Regions from separate parts of the Paenibacillus lutimineralis genome, predicted to be linked through region 3. Evidence: a T-box and tRNA genes for the amino acid it is inferred to sense, from the RefSeq annotation. Region 3 holds a T-box; the other regions hold tRNA genes.
The links. A T-box is a leader RNA that pairs with one kind of tRNA and senses whether it is charged. The one in region 3 lies ahead of argS (arginine--tRNA ligase), so its partner is inferred to be a tRNA-Arg.
Positions count from the first base shown of each region.

Region 1 (3,464 bases), 2.8 Mb from region 3:
AGATCTACCAGAACTTCCGTAACGAACAGACACCTCAGACATTCTTTGAGGCGCTGGTAGCCGACTTGATTCTGGAAGGCATTTTCTTCTACAGTACCTTTGCCTTCTTCTATAACCTGGCTCGCGATCAGAAGATGATGGGGACCAGTCAGATGATCTCCTATATCCAACGTGATGAGAATCAGCACTGCTACTTCTTCGCCGAAGTGTTCAAGCAGTTGCTCATCGACTATCCGGAACTGAATACGCCGGAAAATATGGACTACGTCAATCGTACGATCAACCGTGCGGTTGAGCTGGAGACAAACTGGGCACATTATACGCTCAAGCAGGTACGAGGCATCGATCTGAACGAATTGTCCGATTACATCAAATACATCGCCAACAAACGCCTTAAGTTGATGGGACTGGACAAAGCGTACGACGGCGTTGACGTTAACTGCATGCCTTGGATCAAGCCGTTCTCCGACGAAGCGCTCAATGCAACGAAGACGGACTTCTTCGAAGCCAAATCCCGCAACTACGGCAAAGTCGGCGACGACAACGGATTCGATGATCTGTAAGATTTGAACAATAAAAAAAGGCACCGAGGTACCGGGAAATCCCGATCACTTCAGTGCCTTTTCACTATTTAAAATTATATTTCTCCAAATCCCTATTTTCCCAAAAACTGCTCCAATGCTGCCTTCACCGATGTGAACCGATTCCCGATCAGCTTGACCAAATCCTCGGATGCGAAACTGAATTGCCCCGCGGCAATAGCCGGATAAATAGCCTGTGTCATAAACGCCGCCGCTGCTTCCGGTATCCCGGTTGCCACCAGGCGTTCATAGGCCTGTTCAGAGCTTAGATCCGCATGCTTAACTGGTTTGCCAGACACCTCGGACAGAATTTGCACGAACTCATCATACGTAAAAGGATGCGGATGCGCCAGTTCATAAGTTTGGCATTCATGTCCTGAACCGGTCAATACAATGGCCGCGGCCAAGGCTAGATCATTTCGGGTCACATAGTTCACTTTGGCTCCTGCTGAAGCAGATACAAACTCGCCGGATTTGATCACTCCATGCAAGCTAGGATTTACAAGAATATCCATGTAAAATCCGTTGCGCAGAAAAGTATAAGGAATCCCCGTCGTTCTAATCGCATATTCTGTCGCAAGATGAAGATTCTCCAGTCCCAACGCGGACTTCTCTGGAAATGCAAGACTGGTATAAGCGATATGGCCTACCTTTGCATCTCTCGCTGCTTCAACGACCCGAGCATGCTGGGCAATGCGATGCGTGTTATCCAGGGATGGACTCGAGATGAAAAGCAGCTTATCCACATTTTCAAAGGCCGCAAGCATGGAGGCTTCATCTTCATAATCTCCATAGCGAATCTGAAGGCCTAGATCAGCCAACGGTTTGGCTTTCTCCAGGTTACGAACTACAGCAATGATATCTCCAGCAGACACGTTAAGCTCCAACAAATGGCGGGCCGTCATTTCTCCGAGCTGTCCTGTAACACCAGTAATTGCGATTTTACTCATAACACCATCTCCTTTGCAGCTAATTTGTATTTTCGGATTCACTTTTTACGATTATTATTTTATAATATCTTTATGTCGATTTTTCATGACATGTAAATTCACAAATTCATAAGCGCCCGTAGCTCAGCAGGATAGAGCGACAGTTTCCTAAACTGTGCGTCGCGGGTTCGAATCCCGCCGTGGCGCGCCACTATCATTAAGACCTTGTTATCGCAAGGTTTTTTTGCTGTCTTAAGACTCCCACTCTAGCTCCAATGGCAAAAAGGCATACTTGCCATCCCTCAAGATCTCGCATTTCCGAATGGGGAGCGGATGCTTGAAGATCGGGCCATCTATAACCGTAGTATGAAACTCGCCGCCTTCGCCGCAGGGGTCAATGCCCCTGGCCACCAATTCGTCCACATACTCCTGTGTCAGAATACGCCCCAGGTCATCTTCGCTCATGCCTAGCTCCAAATTCACAGTAACCAGCATCGTAGCAAAGCCCAGATTGATGAATTCTTCTACGGCCTCACGGTGATTCTTCTCCCATAACGGCATGCCGAGCCCCAATCCGGCATTTCTCGTCACCCGATCATGCCAGCAGTCTTGGACAGGCACATCCAGATCTCCGGTTACCAACACCTCGGCTCCTTGAAGCTTGGCTTCCGCCAATAGCTGCATGAAATTATGCTCGTAGTCTTCCCAGCTTGTAGCTGCAGTAAGTACCGGCAATCCTATAGATTCGGCTTGAGCTTGAATCACTTCAGGAGGCATGCCATGTGACCTGGAGCGTTTCCCTTCTTCCTCCAGCATCATAATAAGTCCGATCGCTTGCCCTGTCTGCATTGCTTTATATAAAGCCAAGGTGCTGTCCTTGCCGCCGCTATAGGATGCTACAAATTTACGGCCTACAGCTCCACGCTTCCAGTTGATTGCCTCACTCATCTGCTATCTCCTCTCCTAACAACCGGCATATCCATCTCTCAAGCCTCTAGTCTCTCCAAGCGTGCAGCGAAAATATAAAACTCTCATCTTTATATTATACAGTTTTTCATATCACAAATGGTTAAGCTGCTTGGGAGTTCCATCAAACTCAGGCGTTGCTCCTCATTGATTCGGTTTCCATGAATAAAGCAAAAAGCCTGCACATTTGCAGGCTATCCGGAAACAAATATTATACAGCTCAATCTCTAACGAAACTGGGTATCGTTATTTAGGCCAAATAGAGCTGTTGAAAATTGTAACGAAACTGGGTAACGCTATTGAGCTAAAATTGCCGCTTACAGCCTATCTTTCTCTCCAATAACGATCCGTAGTTTCGTTAGAGTTTCATAAAGGGACGCCAACTGGGTTTCAATTGGGTTTCTACTGGACTCAACTGACCCCCATTCTCCTTACGCTAGTCCGAACCAATGCACCAGACCGAAACCGAGGCCTGTCAGAAGAACTGAACCGATAAATCCGGCGGCAAAAGATTTGAGCCCCATTCTGCGGAAGGTGGCAATATCGACGTTTAAGCCTAGCGCTGCCATAGCCATCGCAATCAGCAAGTAAGCTGCAATGATCAGTTGGTCCGTCACTACCGCAGGAATGATGCCCAACGTATTGACGCCACTCATCAGCAGGAAGCCGAGAATGAACCATGGAATCGGAATATCGCGCCAGCTAGTCTTTGCTGCATCTGGGTTGTTTCTGCGCTCGGTTCTGCCCGCCCAAATGCCAATAATAATCGCGACCGGTACAAGCAAAGCCACACGTGTCAGCTTGACGATGACGGCCAGATCAACCGCTTCTTTGCCGCCTGGTGCTGCCGCAGCGATAACATGGGCGATTTCGTGGAGTGTAGCTCCCGAGAAAATGCCATATCCTGCTGCTGTCAAACCTAACACGGGATACAATAGCGTATAAGCCAAGGTGAACACAGTACCTAGAATAGCAATCGTGGCAGCAC
Region 1 is NZ_CP034346.1:753,754-757,217, reverse strand. Features, by position in the region: gene EI981_RS03210 (ribonucleotide-diphosphate reductase subunit beta) at 1-563, shown strand, start outside; gene EI981_RS03205 (SDR family oxidoreductase) at 656-1,531, opposite strand; tRNA gene EI981_RS03200 (tRNA-Arg) at 1,644-1,721, shown strand; gene EI981_RS03195 (Dph6-related ATP pyrophosphatase) at 1,763-2,458, opposite strand; gene EI981_RS03190 (YeiH family protein) at 2,908-3,464, opposite strand, start outside.
Region 1: it encodes a tRNA-Arg, which carries the amino acid that the T-box ahead of argS (arginine--tRNA ligase) is inferred to sense. The anticodon was not compared.

Region 2 (3,464 bases), 2.2 Mb from region 3:
GCGAAACAGGATATCGCTATTTGAAGAAAAAAGGTCTTTTTTAACCCCAATTAGCATGAATAACGCTCCACAGTTTCGTTAGATTTAAATAATGCGTATTTGCCTTCAATAGCGTTTCCTAGTTTCGTTAGATTAAGTCCGAAGTAGATTAAACATGTTACGGATTTCGTTCTTCCATAGGTAACTAACCCAAGCTGAATATTTTTCTCCTAGTTCTAATTATCGTCCACTATAAAAGCAACAATATGTCGTTATTTGCATGATTTATGGATGATAGGGGAAAAATTGGGATAGCTATGAAAGGAGGACGAGAAGTCCAATGACAACTAGGATCTCAAAGGTGATCGCTGCTGCTCTGGCTGTTGTGTTAATAGCTGTAATTACTATAAGCGGTCTGGAAGGCTCTGTAGCCGCATTGGCTGCTGCATCGAACAACATAACAGGTAAAACAGGCGGATCAGCGACCAAGCTGCAGGGGGCAACTGTGCGGAACTCTGACCAGGAGCCTGCTTATGTGCAGATTACCTTAAAGGGCAAGCCGCTCAAGCTGCAGGGCATACAAGGGCAACAGGATGTGCTTGTTCCGCTGGAGCTCATCGAGAGAGGATTAAAGGTAAAGGTCAAATACGATAAAGGCAGCAATCGCTACTTCTTGAGACGGGATCATGTTGTAGTCCAACTTACCCCAAAAGAGGATGGAGCCTGGGCGGTTGTAAACGGGAGTACACAAGTGCTTCCGTATGAATGGAATGAGCTGAATGGGCAGCCTTATGTATCGGTCAAGGTGCTGACGGATCATCTGGGATTTACCTCGACCTATGATGCGTCCAAGAAGACGTTGGACCTCGTTCCACATAAGCTGAACAACATCAGAGTGACTACCCGTGTGGTCGATAAATCGATCCCGGAGGCCACGATCAAAGTGGAGTACCCTCAGGTCAGTGAATTAAAGAATAAGAGCGCAGAGCGGAAAATTAACGGTATTCTGCAGAGCAAGACGGATGAATTTATCAAGCAATCGCTGCAAGAGACGAAGTCAGGTCCTCCAGTAAGTGGACACACTTATCAATTCTTAGGCAACTATACGGTAACCTTCAATCGCGATGGGCTGTTAAGCATCCTGCTGCAATACTATTCGTACACAGAAGGAGCTCATGGCAACCCTACTCGTGAAGGCTTGACCTTCCGGCTAAGTGATGGGGAGCTGTTAACGCTCGATGAGGTGCTGAAGGATAATCCGGATTATCGTAAAATTGTCGATCCGGCGATTACCAAGCAATTGGAGGCGACCGAGGGGTACTTTGGCGGTTTCAAGACGATTGGCGAGAATCCGAGCTATTATCTGAAGAACGATGGTGTCGTAATCTTCTTGCCGTTGTACGAATATTTGCCATATGTGAACGGATTCCCTGAGTTCTATTTCCCTTTCTCAGAGCTTGGAGTGAAACCGTCGAAAATCGCTAGGTAGAAGCCCATAATGACATGAAGACAATAAGAACAGCAGGTCTGGAAGTCCAGGCCTGCTGTTCTTATTGTCCTTATTAAGCGTTAGCTTTATCGATAACCTTGTCGACCAGTCCGTATTCCATAGCTTCTACAGCACTCATGAAATTGTCACGGTCAGTATCACGCTCGATTTGCTCCAGCGGCTTGCCAGTACGTTCGGAAAGAATTCGATTCAGATTGTCGCGCATTTTGAGAATGCGGCGGGCGCGGATCTCAATATCCGTCGCTTGACCTTCTGCACCACCGAGCGGCTGGTGGATCATAATCTCACTGTTCGGCAGAGCGAATCGCTTGCCTGGTGCGCCTGCATTCAGCAGGAAAGCGCCCATGGAAGCAGCTAATCCAACGCAGATTGTAGATACATCGGATTTGATGAATTGCATCGTATCGTAAATGGCCATACCGGCAGTAATCGAACCGCCAGGGCTGTTGATGTACAAGTGAATGTCTTTGCCGGGATCTTCGGCATCCAGGAATAGCATCTGTGCAATAATAGAATTCGCTACGACGTCATTGACCTGTGTACCGAGGAAAATGATGCGGTCTTTCAGCAATCTGGAATAAATGTCGTAAGCACGTTCGCCACGGTTACTCTGTTCAACAACCATTGGAATATAACTCACCGATAAACCCTCCTTATTATTAGCCCCATAGGGAATCTTTCCCTTGGTTTCAAGTCTGTTCATATATTAGTTCGATCAATTCCAGAATTGACGGAATTGATGATTTGTAATCCCATAATAACTAATTTTTTATCAAAAGTCAAAGATAGTCAAACTCAAGGTAATAAAAAAGCCCTTAACGGGTTTTGTATAAAAAATATGGCGCGCCCGCGAGGAATCGAACCTCGATCTCAGGCTCCGGAGGCCTACGTCATATCCATTGGACCACGGGCGCATGAATTTTGTGCAACAAAGATGATTATATGGCATCCGAGCATAAAATGCAAGAAAAATTCATCACTCAATAAATTTGACTATATGGAGCTGGGTTACTATTGTAGCCCTTTTTTAGAGTATCCAAATTTATCATATTGTTGTTAAATATTCAGGGTATGTAGTTTCTCCTGTGAAAAGACGATACATATCGTTATGATGAGTTCGGTGTTCTGGATAACAGTACTCCGCCAAGTAACCGACTAGCCATGAACTTCGGATATAGAGGCTATGTGAACGAAGGTAATGGTCTCTACTTCGCTCAAGCTCGTTATTACAACCCGGAGATCGGGTGGTTTGTGAGTGAGGATACGTATAAGGGGGATGTTTGGAGTCTGCAGAGTTTGAATTGGTATGTGTATGTGGAGAATAATCCTGTGAGGTATGTGGATCCTAGCGGGTATTTTCCTAATCCTTATATTGGAACTAGCAAAACATAATCTAGATGCATGTATTGAAAACGATTTAATAATTCCATAATATCAGAATACAATTAATAAACATATATCCCTGAATCTCTATATTGAATGGCAGAAAATAGAGGACTAGTGTACTAAAAATAAGATTTTTGAGATGCAAAATATAGCTATTGTCTTTGAAAGCGTTTTATGTTAATTTAAATCTATAAAAACGTTTTTGTTAAAAAGGACGATCACTAATGGCGAAAGTTACAATTAAAGATGTTGCTAGAGAGGCTGGGGTATCCATTTCCACAGTTTCCAATGCATTGAACGATGTGGATGTGCTGACTCCGGAGACGAAATCGCATGTACTCAAGGTAGCGAAGCGCATGAACTATGTGCCGAACTTAAATGGGAAGCTGCTGAAGTCAGGGAAGACGAAGATGCTAGGCTTCTTTACAACCAGCGTGTCGGGGCCGTATTTTTACATTTTGGTTGAGTCGATGGCCCGTGAATGTGAGCGTCTCGGTTATGGCTTGAACGTATTCGTTACCAAGGATAAGCAGGTCATTATGAGCAATATTCTTGGCCGGCGTGTCGATGGGGTAGTTATATACGAAGA
Region 2 is NZ_CP034346.1:211,993-215,456, forward strand. Features, by position in the region: gene EI981_RS29330 (PdaC/SigV domain-containing protein) at 320-1,468, shown strand; gene clpP (ATP-dependent Clp endopeptidase proteolytic subunit ClpP) at 1,542-2,129, opposite strand; tRNA gene EI981_RS01010 (tRNA-Arg) at 2,329-2,403, opposite strand; gene EI981_RS30165 (RHS repeat-associated core domain-containing protein) at 2,651-2,881, shown strand; gene EI981_RS01020 (LacI family DNA-binding transcriptional regulator) at 3,100-3,464, shown strand, end outside.
Region 2: it encodes a tRNA-Arg, which carries the amino acid that the T-box ahead of argS (arginine--tRNA ligase) is inferred to sense. The anticodon was not compared.

Region 3 (3,464 bases):
AGGCCTTATTCTGTTAATCATCCTGCTGTCTGCCTTCTTCATTAGCAACGGTTGGGACAAGAACAAGCGCATGATCCTTGGAATTATGCCTAAGGGATGGTTCAAAATGGGAGGGGTTATACGGAGTAATCTGCAAATGGCGTTATTCGGATACCTGCGGGCCCAGTTCATTATGATCTCGATTACTGCCTTCGTCGTCTGCATCGGACTTCTCATCCTGCGAGTCGATTCGCCGGTTACCTATGCCATTCTGATCGGATTGGTCGATTTGCTTCCTTACTTAGGCGTCGGCACGATTCTCATCCCTTGGCTCGTCTACGCCTTCATGACTGGCAACGTCGCTCTTGGCATCGGTCTTTCTATTCTATACGGAGTTGTTCTTGTATCCAGACAACTGATCGAGCCCAAAGTGCTGGCTACCAGCGTCGGGCTCGAACCATTGCCTACTCTGATCTCTTTGTTCGTCGGCTTGCGGCTGTTCGGTGTACCCGGGCTTATTATCGGCCCTGTCTCCCTCGTCGTCATTAATGCCGTTATTAAAGCCGGCGTCTTCCATGAGCTGAGGGACTATATCATGAACGGAAGAGCGCAATAATGCCGAGCGGCTCTCCTCTACAGCTACATCTCCTCCGGCGCTTGTAATCCGATCAGACTGAATCCATTTTTAAGAGTAATTTGTACGCATTTGACCAAAGCAAGGCGAGCCGCTCTTAGCTTCTCATCTTCCACGAGAATTGGACAATCATGATAAAAACGATTGAAGGCTTGAGCCAAGTCAATCAAATAGCGAGTAACGATCGACGGCTCTAGCTTGGCTGCGGCTTGTACAGTTCGTTCCGGGAACAAGGCCAATTCTTTCAATATGGCGATCTCGGTAGGATGCTGTAGCTTGGTAGGATCGAATTGTTCAGCAAGTAGCGAGGCATCAACCCTTGCCTTTCCGGGAAGCTGATCACCGACCGCTTTGCGCAATACACTGCAGGTTCTCGCATAGCAGTACTGCGCATATGGCCCCGTCTCGCCCTCGAAGCTAAGCACATCATCCCAGGAGAAGACGATATCCTTAATCCGGTTCGCACTCAAGTCATTAAAGATGACAGCGCCGACTCCGACCTGACGAGCTACCTCATCTTTATTTTGCAGCTGCGGATTTTTTACTTCGATAATCTCCTTAACCTTCTTAATCGTCTGCTCCAGCACTTCCTCCAGCTTCACGACATTACCTTTACGGGTCGATAAGCTCATGCCCTCCAGAGTTACTCGGCCAAAGGGAACATGAATCATCTCATTTTCTGGCCAGTCATAGCCCATCAGGCCTACAACCTTGAACAATTGCGCAAAATGCAGATTCTGAGCATAGTCCGTGACATACAATGCCTTGTCGAATGAATAAGTCTGCTTACGGTAGAGCGCAGCCGTCACATCACGAGTATGGTAAAGGGTACTTCCATCCTTCTTTAACATCAAAGCCGGAGCCATGTTATATTGATCCAGACGAACGAGCCAGGCTCCTTCATCCTCCTCCAGAAGCTGCTTATCCTTCAGTTCCTGGATGACCGGCTCCATCTTATCGTTATAGAAGCTCTCCCCTGTAAAATAATCGAATTCTACGCCGAGCAGATCATATATTTTCTGGAACTCAGCCAGGCTGATATCGACAAAGCGCTGCCAAAGGGCCAACATTTCCCCATCACCCTGCTCCATCTTCAGGAAGCAGGCTCTCGCTTCATCCTCCAGACCAGGATCACGCTCTGCTTCCTCATGGAACTTCACATACAGACCAAGCAGTTCATCAATTGCCCCTTCCTCCAGCCGTGCTTCATCCCCCCACAGCCGATAGGCGACAATCAATTTGCCGAACTGGGTGCCCCAGTCGCCTAGATGATTAATCCCAATGGATTGATAGCCTAAAAAGGAATGAATCCGATAGAGCGCATTACCGATGACCGTTGAACGTAAATGGCCAACGTGAAATGGCTTGGCGATATTGGGCGAGGAGAAATCGATCACGATCGTCTTTCCGGTGCCGATGTCTCTAGATCCATAACGCTCTCCTGCGTTAAGTATCGTAAGCACGACGTTCCCAGCAAGGTAGCTCTGCTTCAGGAACAGATTTAAGTATCCAGACACCGCCTCGATTCTGTCGATGAATTCATCTCCTGCTGCCTTCGCCTCTAGCGTTTCTTTCAGTTCAGTAGCAATCTGCATCGGAGACTTCCGCAGCTTCTTGCTAAGTTTGAAGCAGGGCAGGGATAGATCCCCCAGCGACTCCTCCTTCGGATACTCCAGCATCGCGATAATCTCCTGTGCAGGAGTATCGGTCAACAGTTCCGAGATCCATTGCGCAATCTTTGATTTTGCCATATCCATTTACTTCAGCTCCTTATCGCTATATCAAAAATGACAAATAAAAAAGCCCCTCATCTCTATTGAAGAGACGAGAGACTTATGTTCCCGCGGTACCACTCTACGTGCTGGACCTACTGATCCAACCTGCTCAAGGCTGGTTAACGTCCAGCTGCCGGATCTCCCTACTCACCTTAGCTTCAGAAGATCATCTCCCGGGTGCGCTTCACTCATCCTGTTCTGCACCGGCTTGCACCGTCCCGGCTCGCTATTTGCAGGTTAGTATGAGTTACTCTCCCGATCGTAGAATTTCATATAAAGAAAGTTCAAAAAGTCCGCTTTTGATAAGAAAACCGATCGATGTAATCCTAGGATGAGCGACCGCGATCCAGAGGTAGGTTTTCTTGCGATATAGAATTTCATCAGCCTCCGCTGATAACGAATAAATTCTATATCTAACACGAAGTAATTCAAGAAGTAAACTCAGCATCGAATCTTGAATTCACCCGGGCCTGAGCGAATGCTTACGGAGTCATGTTTCCTACGGAAACATCTCAGGTGCTCACGTACAAACTACGCACGTTCCACTCCTCATGCCCTAGCTTCATCCAACTGAAGCGTTTCGAAGAAACGCACATCGGAAGCATACGCTTCGGTGCTGGAAACCGACCTTTTTGAACATGTAATTTTAAATATTGTATACATGAAACCAGCATAAGTCAACGACGATGAAATGTGATCGAACCATCCTTCATCTTCTTCTCTATCCATTTCAAGAGCAGTTTCCGGTAGATCAGACGAGTGAGCGGGAACACCATCGTAAACCCAATAATGTCCGTGACAAAGCCGGGAAGCAGCAGTAAAATTCCTCCAAAGAACACACACATTCCATCCAACATCGTGCGTCCGGGAATCTGCCCGCCATTCATTTGCGATTTCGCATCTGCCATGACCTTGCTGCCTTCGAACTGCATCATCAAGCCGCCGATAATCGAAGTCGCAACGGTCAGGAAGATCGTCCTGCCTACGCCCAGCCTTCCTCCAACCTCAACATATCCCCAAAACTCTACAATTGGAAATAATACAATCAAAACGGCAATCCATTTGCGCATAAATAA
Region 3 is NZ_CP034346.1:4,496,400-4,499,863, forward strand. Features, by position in the region: gene ytvI (sporulation integral membrane protein YtvI) at 1-595, shown strand, start outside; gene argS (arginine--tRNA ligase) at 619-2,370, opposite strand; T-box leader at 2,431-2,660, opposite strand; gene EI981_RS19940 (FxsA family protein) at 3,066-3,458, opposite strand.

Region 4 (3,464 bases), 790 kb from region 3:
TGCATCTGTCCTTGGCTTCTACGGTAGTAATCGACGGCCAACGCAGTCAGGGCGCTGGAGTCGAGTCCCCCGGACAGAAGAGTGCAAACCGGGACATCAGAGATGAGCTGTCGATCCATCGTGTCCTGCAGCAGCATGCGGACATGGGCCGCTGTGTCCTCTATGCTGTGCTCATGAGCCTGTGCTTCAAGCTTCCAATACGAGAAGCGACGCAGTCCCAAGCGGTTGAAGATCATAACCTGTCCAGGCAGCATTTCCTTGATGTTGCGGTAAACCCCGTGTCCAGGCGTTCGGGCCGGTCCGATAACGAATATTTCCGCTAACCCTTCAGGGCCGACCGAAGCCTCTACTTTCGGGTGTTGGAGCAAGGATTTTGGTTCGGACCCGAACACCAGAGTATCCCCTGCTTCGCTATAGAAGAGAGGTTTCACACCCAGTCGATCCCGGGCAAATAATATATGCTCGTGAACACTATCCCATATGGCAAAAGCAAATATTCCGTTAAGGCGCTCTACAGCATCAGGTCCCCATTCGATGTATGCCTGGAGCAGAACTTCGGTGTCGCAGTTGGTTCTGAAATAGCGTCCTCGTTGTCGTAATTCTTCTTTAAGCTCAGGAGCGTTGTAAATCTCTCCGTTATATACAATGGTATAGACTGCTTGTTCCTCTTGAATGGTCATCGGCTGAGCCCCGTTCTCCGGGTCCATGACACTTAGGCGGCGATGACCGAAGGCGCAGGGACCGGAAATCCATGTGCCTTGTGCATCGGGGCCCCTTGCCTCAAGGCAGGAGGTCATGGATAGAACCAGATCCAGCTCTTCGCTCAGATCCCGGTTCCATTCGATAAAGCCGGTAATTCCGCACATATGTGGTTCCTCCTCTCTATGATGCCTTCCGTTCCCGTTCGTCAAACCGGGCGAAAAGTAATAACACATTATGCCGGAAGGAGGCATAAAATGTCTGTCCCTTACGGAAAACTATGACTAAAATAGATGACCAGGCTTGAAGGGAGCGGAATAAATGGAGAAAAAAACGTATTATGTGTCTGTGCATGGACGTTCGGTACTTGATGATCCGCAGGCGACCTCTTATGAATGGGTGGTCCGTGCGACACCGGAGGAGGTTGATGCGATCAGTCATATGCTGGAGTTGCTCGGTGAGAAGGAAGATAGTACCTTCCTCGCTTATACCTATCCATGGCCAGACAGCCCAGAGGATACGGTCAATAGCAGCTATCAGAGCGTGCTGGACGACTTATACCGCGAGATTTACCGACTTGGTACGGAGGAGACTAGGCAGCTACTGAGTCGTATAGGATATGAGAACTAAGGAGCCGAGAGGATCAGTGTGAAATGTATTATATAAAAGATGCGAAGGTTACCCGGCTAACAGAAGTAGATGGAGTTGTATGTGCGGAAATCGCAGTAAGTCCAGGTGCGGTGGATGATCCCGAACTGCTGGTGTATGTGTCTCGTTCTGCTGAGAATGGCAGTGAGGAACAGTATAAGATCATCAGAATGATACGGAGTGATGCGAGGATGGAGACTGATTGGTTCAATAATGATCTGCATCAAGCATATGGCGTCATTACTGAGGAGCAGTTCGGGGATGAGGGGTGGCCCGAGCCTGCGGTACAGCGGGAGCAGTTCAAACAGCTATTACTTGGATATTTAGGGATCACCGAAAGCTTGAGTGAGAAGTTCACTTCCCACTCCGCATCCCATAAAATGTAATTAATCGTAAAATAAAACCTCTTGAAAAATAAGCCAGATGCGATATAATAAATATCGCATTCTTTTTTGTCCCAGTAGCTCAGCAGGATAGAGCAACGGCCTTCTAAGCCGTCGGTCAGGGGTTCGAATCCCTTCTGGGACGTAATGTAAAGAGCTCTCCATTGTGGAGAGCTTTTTTTGCGTCCTTTGGGATGAGAACCCCTTTGGGGGTTCGTCGAAGTGAGCCTAACTGCATCAGCAAGTGGGGGCGAGCGAAGTCTCGCGCCGGAGCGCGAGTACCCTGATGGGACGGAATTAGAGGTTTTACGTCCTTTGGGATGAGAACCCCTTGGGGGGTTCGTCGAAGTGAGCCTAACTGCATCAGCAAGTGGGGGCGAGCGAAGTCTCGCGCCGGAGCGCGAGTACCCTGATGGGACAACCCCATGTTTTGCCGGATCACTCGGACATTATTGACCGTTAGCGTTGATCCATTGGTACGCTGCCCTTGTAACGGACAATTATGTCCATCACAAGGGAGAGATGTCGTGGAAAACCGCATTTTTTTCTTCTAATGGTCAAAAGTGTCCGTTAGAAGAGCCCAGTTGATTATTTTTTGCTCAAACGGTCATTTTTGACCGTTTGATAAGGACGATCACGCTAGTTCCAGGATTCCTGCGTCCTGTGTCAGATGAGAATCCTGACCGTTTTGTCTCGAACACTTCGCGAGCTAAACTGGCTTTGGTGGCTCAATAATATGGATATATCCTATATTTTTAATTTCCGCATTCCCATATGTTTGCCCATACTGGGGCATGCCCCTATTGCATCCCACGGGATGAGAGCCCCGTTCAACCTCATCGTGCGCACTTCTCCCTTTGCGCTAGGTGCGGGGTCCGGGCACGCTTGGATGGCTGTCGACCATATATGTTTTCCAATGAACAACTGTTTGCCCCTTCGTTATCCTTCACCTTTATGGAGTGTTTTTGTCTGAATTAGAGAAGGTTGATAGGTGAATAGGTGTTTACAAAGCAGGGGTACACAACTATAATTGAAGAAAATAACCTTTATTTATTTTGCAAAAGGAGATTATATCCTAAAATTAATGAAGCATTGGGATCCAAGATAAAGAAAAAATCGATTAAGGAGAGTTGTACTATGCTGCATTCCATCATTCAATCTCTTAAGGGAGGGCTTATTGTGTCTTGTCAGGCCCTTGAGGGTGAACCTTTTTACGGTAGCGACTATATGGCACGCTTTGCTATAGCGGCTGAAATGGGCAACGCGGTAGGAATTAGAGCAAATACGCCACAGGATATCAGGGCCATCAAGAAGGTGAGTCATTTACCTTTGATCGGCTTATGGAAGCAAGAATATAGCGGTTTTGACGTTTACATAACCCCTACGCTGCAAGAGATCGAAGGTGTAATCGCGGCCGGAGCAGATATTGTAGCCATGGATGCAACCTTGCGTACCAGACCAGGAGGTGTGAATCTAGCGGATATCGTGAATAAGATCAGGGAGAAGCATCAGGTTTTATTAATGGCAGATGTATCCACCGTTGTGGAAGGAGAAGAGGCAGAAAAATTAGGGTTCGATCTCATCTCTACCACTTTGTCTGGTTATACGGACTATAGCCCGCAGAGTGAAGAACCGGATATTCAATTAGTTGCAGAACTCAGCCGGAAAGTCAGTATTCCTGTGTTAGCTGAGGGAAAGATTTATACTCCTGAGCAGGCATCACAGTGTATCCAA
Region 4 is NZ_CP034346.1:5,282,427-5,285,890, reverse strand. Features, by position in the region: gene asnB (asparagine synthase (glutamine-hydrolyzing)) at 1-866, opposite strand, end outside; gene EI981_RS23350 (hypothetical protein) at 1,021-1,329, shown strand; gene EI981_RS23345 (hypothetical protein) at 1,353-1,733, shown strand; tRNA gene EI981_RS23340 (tRNA-Arg) at 1,802-1,875, shown strand; gene EI981_RS23335 (N-acetylmannosamine-6-phosphate 2-epimerase) at 2,868-3,464, shown strand, end outside.
Region 4: it encodes a tRNA-Arg, which carries the amino acid that the T-box ahead of argS (arginine--tRNA ligase) is inferred to sense. The anticodon was not compared.